Regions from separate parts of the Bacillus paranthracis genome, predicted to be linked through region 1. Evidence: riboswitches for the same ligand, from Rfam matches in the RefSeq annotation. Region 1 holds a riboswitch; the other holds the start of a gene.

Region 1 (5,014 bases):
CTTGCCCAATTCGACCGAACACAGATGAATTCGTAGCAAAATTTCGTATTTCTGGATCATCTAGCAATTTCGCATTGATATCTGTCTTCGTATATCCAGGCATAATTGTATTCACAGTTATCCCTCTTTCTCCAAGATGTTTAGCTAGAGGCAGTGTCATCGTATTTAATGCACCTTTACTTAAGCCGTATGCAATGGACCCTGTAAAACCAAGTCTTACTTCAGCTGATGAAATGTTAATAATGCGCCCTTCTGCTCGTAGTAACGGTAATGTTTGCTGAATTAAAAAGAATGGCGCCTTAATATTTACGGCCATAATTTCATCAAAAACTTCTTCTGTCGTATTTTCAATCGTCCCTTGTGTACCTATCCCTGCATTGTTTACTAAAATATCAATCTCTGATGTACCAACTCTTATTTGTAATTCATTCTTTAATTGTTCTACTAGCTTTTTGACATTATCAATTGAATTGAGATCTGCTTCAATTAAGAACGCCTTTCCTCCATTAGATTCAATCTCACGAATTGTTTCATCTGCAGCTGCTTTATTTCGACCGTAGTGAATTGCCACTAATGCACCGTCGTTTGCCAATCTCATCGCAATCGCACGACCAATTCCGCGACTCGCCCCTGTTACTAACGCTACTTTCCCATCAAGATTCTTCATTTTTTCCATCCTTCCTAAATTTACGTTTGATAAAAACCTATACTTATATTTTTATGTAAAAACCAATTATTTTAAATATAGATTTATAGGTAATTTAGCTCGTTCACTTATGATATTATAGTTATAGTTTGTGATTCACTTTAAAAAATAAAATAAGGAGGCTACACAATGCAAAATGCAGTAAAACTAGATGAAATCGACCATAAAATAATGAACTTGTTGTATGAAAATGCAAGAATTTCTGTTTCAGAAATAGGACGAATTATATCCATGACGCAACCTGCTGTAAAGGAGCGTATGAATAAACTTGAAGATCAAGGAGTTATAGCGGCTTACCGAACGAAATTTGAACCTTCTAAAATTAATAAAAACATTCAAGCATTCATCATGTTTAAAACGAGCCAATGCTCTGATTTTATCCAATATTGTAATGCCGCTCCTGAAGTAACAGATTTATATCGAATTAGCGGGGAATTTAATTATATGATGAAGGTCATGAGCGATTCGATGGATTCTCTCGCTGCATTTTTAGACTCTTTAATGCAATTCGGCTTATCGTCTCCTTTAATTGTTTTAAAGAGTGAGTTTGAGGAAAAATTGTCGTTCTAATAAAGTGATAGGCACCAGCTTTCCAAAAAAGAAAAAGGAGTGGATCATCCACTCCTTTCAATCACCTATCCCTGATTCCTCTGCGCCTCTCTAAACTCCTCCTTCACCTTCTCTAACAACCCTTCTTCTGTAATTAATCGATACGCCGTATTTGCTAATGCTTTTGCCGATGTAATTAATGCTTTATCCCCTAATTCTGAACGCGCTGCTTCTCTAAATTCATTCGTATGTGCAATTAAGTCATCTGGGCCGATTTTAATGTACGGGTGAATGGTTGGTACGACTTGACTTACGTTTCCTGCGTCAGTTGAGCCGATGCCGAGTCTTTCTTTACGGTTTACATCCTCACCTAGTAATTCCAGTTCTTCGGCTACGATATCGTTATATGTTTTTGTTACGAGTAGTTCATCGATTTCATTTTGGAATTGATGGATTTTTACTTTTGTGCCTGTTGCTAGTGCTGCCCCTTGTGCGATATTTTTTACTTTTTCTGTTACTTCCGCACATCTTTTTCTCGTTGCAGCACGGATGAAGAATCTTGCTGCGGCGTAGTCAGGAATAATGTTAGGTGCTTTTCCGCCTTCTGTAATCACGCCATGAATTTTCACGTCTGACGGAAGTTGTTGGCGAAGTGCGTTAATACTGTTGTACAGCTGAATCACCGCGTCTAATGCGTTAATCCCTTCTTCAGGTGATGCTGCGGCGTGAGCTGTTTTTCCGTAAAAATGAAAATCAAGTGGATCGACTGCTAGTGAAGGACTTGTTGTCGCTGTTTTTCCGCTCGGATGAATCATAAGCGCTGCATCAATATTATTAAACAAACCTGCCTTTACATAACTCGATTTTGCGCTACCGTTCGGTCCTCCTTCTTCAGCTGGTGTTCCGAACACAACAACTTCCCCGCCAATTTCTTCAAGCGTTTCTGATAATGCAATTGCTGCTGCAACGCTAATTGTGCCAATTAAATTGTGACCACACGCATGGCCAAGTCCTGGTAAAGCGTCATACTCAGCTAAAAATGCGATTGCTGGTCCTTGTTTCCCTGAACTTTTTCGCGCAATAAATCCCGTTTCATGTCCAGCTATATTGTGCTGCAACTGAAATCCTGCACTACCTAGCAATAAACTTAACGTTCTAGATGCATAAAACTCTTGGTTACCAATCTCCGGATTCCCATGAATATCATGACTTGTTTCTATGTACTTTTCCTTATTTCTTTCGATACTCTCTTCAATTTTTTTTCTTTGTGACGCTACTCCTGTCGCTCCCATTTTTCTTCCTCCTTTTATTTTCACGTAAAAAAGCCTCTTTCTAAAAGATAGAAAGAGGCTTCTGTATATACAGTCAAATTGAGCTTCTTTCTTATCTTTCAAGTTACCTTGCTGGAATTGGCACAGTATTCATAACGAATCCGCTGCCGAGGTATCATAGGGCCAGTCCCTCCACCTCTCGTGATAAGAATTTTCATAAAATTATATTAAATTACATTCATTCTAAGTTCATTTCAAATAAAAGTCAAGGAATTCCTATCCGAATTTACCGAATATCTAAAAACCCTTTTAATACACCAATGGTTTCTGGTGCTTGCAGTCTTGCACATACGTACGGAAATTCTGTACTACCTTCAAACATCATTTGAGATGTAAGGGGTGCGCCTGCCCAAAAGATTTCATCATCGATTACTAGGAACGGGAATGCTTTATTTTGTCTTTGTAACTTTACATTTTTCAGTGGAACTGGTCCATCACTATACACCGTTATTTGCGCATTTGTACGCATTAACGCTTGCCATACTCGTTTATCTACTTGTTTCGTACTTGGAAGTGAAATAATGATTTTTCGTTTTGCTGCTAAAATATCTTTTAATACCCCTTTCGTTTCCTCAAGATTCATTTCCATAAACCAGCGTAATCGTTTCGATATTTTCCGTTCCCACAATTGTCTTGATGTCGTGCGATCATACACATCTCCGTGGCGTTCTATATGAGCCGTTAATTGTGACAACGCTTGTTTTCTCGATAAATTTTTGCGCATATAGTGGCAATCTGATAATTGAATAAACTTCCCTCTCGCTCTTGTCACTGCTACATTGACGAGGCGATGGTTTTTATGGTCAAAGAATAATACGCCAGGTCGTTCTTGCGGATAACTATCTACTGTATCAAAAATCATCATATCTCTTTCAGATCCTTGGAACTTATGAACTGTCGCTGCTAAAACAGGTATGTTTTGGTATTTCGTTCTCTGTAACATTTCTCTAATACACGTTGATAAAAAGCGAGACTGCGCTCTGTAAGGCGTCACAACACCAATGGATTGCACACCATCTAACAGTCCGATTAACATCATTTGCATTGCTACTAAACCAGACATAATGTTAAAACGAGATCCTGAAGCAGCGTCTTTTAACGAAAAAGCTCCCATTTGGCTCGTATCAAATAAAACACTCGCTTCATTTGCGAACGGTTGTAGTTTCGCAAGTTCTTTACGCTCGGAAACAGACGGATGATCGTATACTCTATTTTTATAAATAAACGAATTCGTAAACTTCGATATATCCGCATGCATACGTCTTTGTTCCTGCAACATAAACAGGTTCGGATGTGCTTCTGATTTATTAACAGACTCCACAATCCCGGCATGGTAAAACATATCTTCGCCAAGCCATTTTCGAACGAGTTCATGGTTTGCCATCGCAATTGGAGGTAACTGTAAAAAGTCACCACAAACGACGATACGTTTTCCAAGTGAAGCAGCTAATGCAATTTGCGGAACAAACGCCATACTCACTTCATCTACGACAACTAAATCAAATGTACGCTCATAAATAAGTGAATCAATAGCACATTTCGATAAAGTCGCACCAATCACTTTCGCATTTTCAATATATTCTTTTTCTACTTCTTTAATTTTCGCTTTTTGCTTTCGAAGATCACTTTCTATCTCTTGTATACGCTTCTTATCAGCAGATGTTGCTTTATACGATAAAATCTTTTCACGAAGCTCTTGTCGTGTCTCTTCTAAATAGAGTCTCTCCTCACCCCAAGACCCGTTCGTCGTTTCAACTAACTTCGACGCAAGTAACGTTTCATGATTTCGTATATGTTCGTGTTGACTATAACCGTAACGAACAATTTCACCAGGCGTCCATTTCTTTTTCTTTTCAATTTGCTTTGTTACTTCACTCATTAATACGTCCACTGCTGCATTACTATGAGCTAACACAAGTACCGACTTTCCTTTTTGATAATGAGCCGAAATAATACGTGATAAATTGTAAGACTTCCCTGTTCCAGGTGGTCCCCATACGTACGTTGTCGGATTATAAAACGAGCGATACGCCAATTCATTTTTCGGATTTTTCATCTTCTCAATATGTTTCGGACTACTCGTCCCATCAACAAGACGCTTTATACGATTACGTTTCAGCTTATCTTTACGCGCTTCCTTCAACCTCTCTTGCAGTTGCTCTAAAAGCTGCCACGGTTCACTGTACAAAACAGCTTCTCGTATTTCACCTTGTATATAATCATTTAATTTCAGTTCTATTTCTAATCCATGTACAGATAATACTTCTCCTGTCGCTTCCTCACCATCGAACTCAATTCGAATCGGTGAACCTTCAGGCAAGCTTACTTCCGAAATAAGCTGAAATACGTATACTGTACTTTCATAATCTGTATATAAAAAACGACCGTTCATGATAGAAATTTTACTACCACCTATCGTTTTCCAATG
Region 2 (5,014 bases), 2.5 Mb from region 1:
CCCTAGTTGATCAATCGGCAATTGTTTTTGGTTTATTTGTTTCGCATTCTTTATATCGAAGAATAAGAATGCATATTCAGCTGCTGTATCAGGGTTTACGGCACGTTGCCAAGCGAAGACAAAGTCTTTTGCTGTAACAGGAGTACCGTTTGACCATTTTGAATCACGCAGATGGAATGTATATTTCGTTTTATCGGGACTAACGTCAACCGACTCAGCGACACCAGGAATCGGTTTATTATCTTCTCCCATTGCATATAACCCTTCAAAAACATTACGCATTACGTTCATGGATTCCCCATCCGTTGCTTTTGCAACATCCATTGTTGGAATTTCTGAAGCAAATGATAAGTTAATTGCTTGTTTATCAGGTGCTTTATCATTTGCTTTCGCTCCGCTTGCGTTATCTTTATTTCCCCCGCAAGCAGTTAGTAATAGACTTGCCCCTAAAACAGATGCAACAACAGGTACAACTTTTTTCTTCATTGTTCGTTCCTCCCTAAATGTGTTGTTTCGTAACGTCATAATGTCCATGTTTTGAAGTGTATCTATAGAAGAAGAGAAAACCTATTATAAATATGTACATGTAGGTAATCAGGTGTTCTATATGTATATACATGTTGAACTATAATTTATCATTATATGCTTCGACGTAGTAGACGTTATATTATGATGGTGAAATATTTCGTTTCTTTGATTATTTAGAATATTAACACTGGAGAGAACTATATGTCAATAATAAAAATTTGAGCATTAATTTTTTAAAATAATATATTAAAAAAGCGGATTTCCTCTTATTGAGAATCCGCTTTTAATACATTTTTTTAATAAAATAATTACTGTAGATAGAAAAATATCGATTCAGCTTGCCTTTTATTTTTCAATTTGTGCCCATTTGAAGTTTAATTGGCCTGCAAAGTCTACTTGCACAATTCCTTTCACATAAGAACGTTCTAAATAAGATTCGCCTTTTTGGTAAAGGGGAGCGATAACAGAGTCTTTAAATAATATTTTCTCAGATGCTAGTAATGCTTCCCAGCGAGCTTTTTCATCACCAGCTAAAGTCGTTTTCACTTTTTCAATTGTTTCATCGAACTCCTTATTAGAGTAATGATCCAAGTTGTAAGGGTTATTCGTTGTAAACAATTCAAGGAATGTAATTGGATCAGCAAAGTCAGGGCTCCAGCCATCAATACCGATTTCATAGTCACCTTTTAATAAAAGTGAAACTTGTTGTTTACGTGGTTGTGGTTTCACATTTACTGTTAATCCATCTAAATTCTTTTCTAGTTGTCCTTTTAAGAACTCACCTGTTTTCTTATCAAGGTCAGCATCACTCGTTAATAATTCTAATGTAATCTTTTCAGAACCAAGCTCTTGTTTTGCCTTTTTCCATAACTCTTGTGCAGATTTTGTATCAACTTTAGTTAAATCTCCATTTATAGTACGGAAGTCCTTTCCATCAGGCCCTTTTGCAAAGTTTTTTGGAACGAGACCAAAGGTTGGTGTAGAGCCATCATTTAATAACGTATTTACAAAGGATTTTCGATCAATTGTTTGATCAATTGCTTGGCGTGCAGAAACGTTTTGCAGTACTTTGTTTTGTTGATTCATACGTAAAAATTGTACGCCTACGTTCGGGCGTTCTTTAAAGTTTGCATCCTTTTTATATTTATCAACGAAATCAGATGTTAATTTTATACGGTCTAATTGTTTTGATTCGAATAAGTTTACTTCTGTTGATTTTTCTTTTACAACGTTAAAATTGATTTCTTCTAGTTTGACAGTATCTTTATCCCAATAGGTAGGGTTTTTCTTGAATTTAAAGCTTTGTTCATGCTTCCAATCGCTTAGTGTAAAAGCGCCGTTGTACAAGATTGTGTTGTCTTCTAAAGCGTACTTATCACCTTGTTTTTTAAAGAATTCCTCGTTAATTGGTAGAAATGTTGGGAACGCTGTTAAGCTAATAAAATAAGGAACAGGACGCTCTAATTCTACCTCAAACGTATGGTCATCAACTGCTTTTACACCAAGTTGGTCGGCTGGAAGTTCTTTGTTGTTAATTTTTGTTGCATTTTTAATATCAAAGAATAGAAATGCATATTCAGAGGCTGTTGCTGGATCGACAGCTCTTTGCCAAGCGAAGACAAAATCTTTCGCTGTAACAGGAGTACCGTTTGACCATTTTGAATCTCGCAGGTGGAATGTGTATTTCGTTTTATCGCCACTTACTTCATGAGATTTTGCAACACCAGGGACAGGTTTATTACCTTCACCAAGGTTATACAAACCTTCAAATACGTTTCTCATTACTTGACCAGAATCAGTATCTGTAGCACGAGCTGTATCCATTGTTCGTATTTCAGTAGGTGAAGATAAGTTTAAAACCTGTTTACTAGGTGCCTCGTCTTTTGCATTTGCTCCGCTTGCTTCGTTTTTATAACTACCGCAACCAGTTAATAAAATACTTACTCCTACAACTGATGCAATACCGGGTACAAACTTCTTTTTCATTTGGTTTTCCTCCTAAATAATTAAGTTTGGATGATGATGAGGGAAATGAAAAATAAAAAATCCCTCTTTTCGTATTGAGAAAGAGGGATTTTTACGTACAAGTTATGCACCCGTATATAAACGAAGTCCCTCATTCTATCTTTCAAGCTATAAAGCTTGCAGGAAGTGGCACAGTATTCAAAAATGAACCTGCTGCCGAGGTTTCAAAGGGCCAGTCCCTCCACCTCTCTTGATACAATGAGTAAACGAATAAACTTTATTAATTTTTGTGTTTCTTTGATAATTCAAAATCTTACACCTTGGATGATGAAGTGTCAACTGAATGAAATATAGTTTAAATTTTCAGTTTTCTTTAACGAAAAACCACTGCATATGGCAGTGGTTTTTCTACTAGAAGTTAAAGTTATCTGGATCTGGACCAACGCGACGATCTTCATTTAAAGCTTGAATTGCTTTCATATCATCAGCACTTAATTCAAAGTCGAAGATGTTTGCATTTTCAATAATACGATGTTCTTTAATTGATTTAGGAATTGTTACAACTTCGTTTTGTAAATCCCAGCGTAAAATAATTTGCGCAGTTGATTTATTATATTTTGTCGCAATTTCTTGCAACGTTGGATTATCTAGTAGTTGTCCTTGCATTAACGGTGACCAAGCTTCAAGCTGGATATTATGTTCTTTACAGAAAGCGTGCAACTCTTCTTGTGCTAGACGTGGGTGGTATTCCACTTGATTGACCATTGGCTTAATTTCAGCAATTTCAAATACGTCTTGTAAGTGGTGAATATGGAAATTACTCACGCCAATTGCACGAACACGGCCGTCTTTATAAAGTTTTTCTAACGCTTTCCATGATTCAGTATATTTCCCTTTTACAGGCCAATGTACTAAATATAAATCTAAATACTCTAGTCCTAATTTTTCTAATGTAGTTTCAAATGCTTGAAGTGTTGTTTCATACCCTTGATCGCTATTCCATACTTTTGATGTAATAAATAATTCTTCACGTGCAACACCTGATTCACGGATTGCTTGGCCAACGCCTTCTTCGTTTTGATAGATTGCTGCAGTATCAATGCTGCGGTAACCATTTTTAATTGCTGATTTTACAGATTCAATTACTTCTGAACCATCTTCTACTTTAAAAACACCTAAACCGAACCAAGGCATTTTTACACCGTTATGTAATGTTGTATAGTCTTTTAAACTTGTTAAATTCATATTATTTCCCCCTAGCTTTTTTGTTTGTTGCTTCTACTGCTTTTTGAATTGCCTCTGAAAAATTATATTCATATAAAGCTTTGAGACCTTCAGCTGTGGAACCACCTGGCGTTGTTACTTGTTCACGGAGGTTAGCTGGATCTTGTGTTTGTTCAAGCATAGAAGCAGAGCCAGAAATCATTTGAATGACAAGGTGTTTTGCGGTTGCTTCATCGACTCCATAACTTTTTGTTGCTTCAATTAAACTTTCAGCAAAGTAATAAAGGAAGGCTGGTGCACTTCCAGTAACTGCAGTAAGTTGATGAACTTCTTCCTCGGTACAAAGTTGCGAAGTACCAATGCCCCCTAAAAGCAATTGCAGGGTTTCTTGATCAGTCTCGTTTACGAATTGTCCCATCGTGTATAAGGAGATAGACTTACCAATTTCAGCAGCTGTATTTGGCATAATCCAAGCAACAGGCGTTCCTTTAGGAAGTCTTTCTTCTAAATAAGATGGGCCGATGCCGGCAGCTACCGTTACGACAAGTTGATTCGATAGTAACGGAGATAACTCTGCTAATAATTCTTCATGTGCAGAAGGCGGCATTGCTAAAACAATCGTATCAACAGACGTAACATGTTGCTTCCAATCTGTTGTAGTAGACACATTATATCGCGCTCGTAATTGATCTAGCTTTTCTACGTTACTTCGGTTAGAAACGATAATCTCTTCGATGTATTCTTTGCTTGTTTTAAGTAATCCGGAAAATATAGCTTCTGCCATACGACCAGCACCAATAAATAGAATTCGATGTTTAGTTAGCATATCCTCTATTCCTTTCTAGTGGAGATATGTTATAAAAAACGATACCATTTTTAAGAGAATTTTGTAAAAAGAAAAGGCTTATTGTAGATGGAATAGATAATGAAAAGTAGGAAATTAATGGTGAAAGGGAGAGTGATTCCTTATACTGGTGATAGGGAATTTATTACACATCTGGGGAGAGATGATTATGATTAGAAGTCCGCTCTTTTTACTCATTACTAGTATTATTTGTGTATTGGTTGGATTGTATATTCAATCGAGCTATATTGAAATCTTTGCATCGGTCATGGGAATTATTAATGTTTGGCTATTAGCAAGAGAAAAAGTATCCAACTTTTTATTCGGTATGATTACCGTTGCGGTATTTCTGTATATTTTTATTACACAAGGTTTATATGCAATGGCAGTATTGGCAGGTTTTCAATTTATATTTAATGTATATGGTTGGTATCATTGGATTGCACGTAGTGG

What was found. Region 1 has a riboswitch for S-adenosylmethionine ahead of NLJ82_RS15130 (M20 family metallopeptidase). Riboswitches for the same ligand answer to the same signal wherever they lie in the genome.
Region 2: another riboswitch for S-adenosylmethionine. It lies ahead of NLJ82_RS01150 (peptide ABC transporter substrate-binding protein); the one in region 1 lies ahead of NLJ82_RS15130 (M20 family metallopeptidase).

Annotation. Positions count from the first base shown of each region.
Region 1 is NZ_CP101135.1:2,952,289-2,957,302, forward strand. It holds gene NLJ82_RS15120 (SDR family oxidoreductase) at 1-667, opposite strand, end outside; gene NLJ82_RS15125 (Lrp/AsnC family transcriptional regulator) at 836-1,276, shown strand; gene NLJ82_RS15130 (M20 family metallopeptidase) at 1,342-2,547, opposite strand; SAM riboswitch class I at 2,636-2,737, opposite strand; gene NLJ82_RS15135 (AAA domain-containing protein) at 2,813-5,014, opposite strand, start outside.
Region 2 is NZ_CP101135.1:201,795-206,808, forward strand. It holds gene NLJ82_RS01145 (peptide ABC transporter substrate-binding protein) at 1-486, opposite strand, end outside; gene NLJ82_RS01150 (peptide ABC transporter substrate-binding protein) at 874-2,514, opposite strand; SAM riboswitch class I at 2,647-2,753, opposite strand; gene pgoN (glyoxal/methylglyoxal reductase) at 2,905-3,738, opposite strand; gene proC (pyrroline-5-carboxylate reductase) at 3,740-4,543, opposite strand; gene pnuC (nicotinamide riboside transporter PnuC) at 4,731-5,014, shown strand, end outside.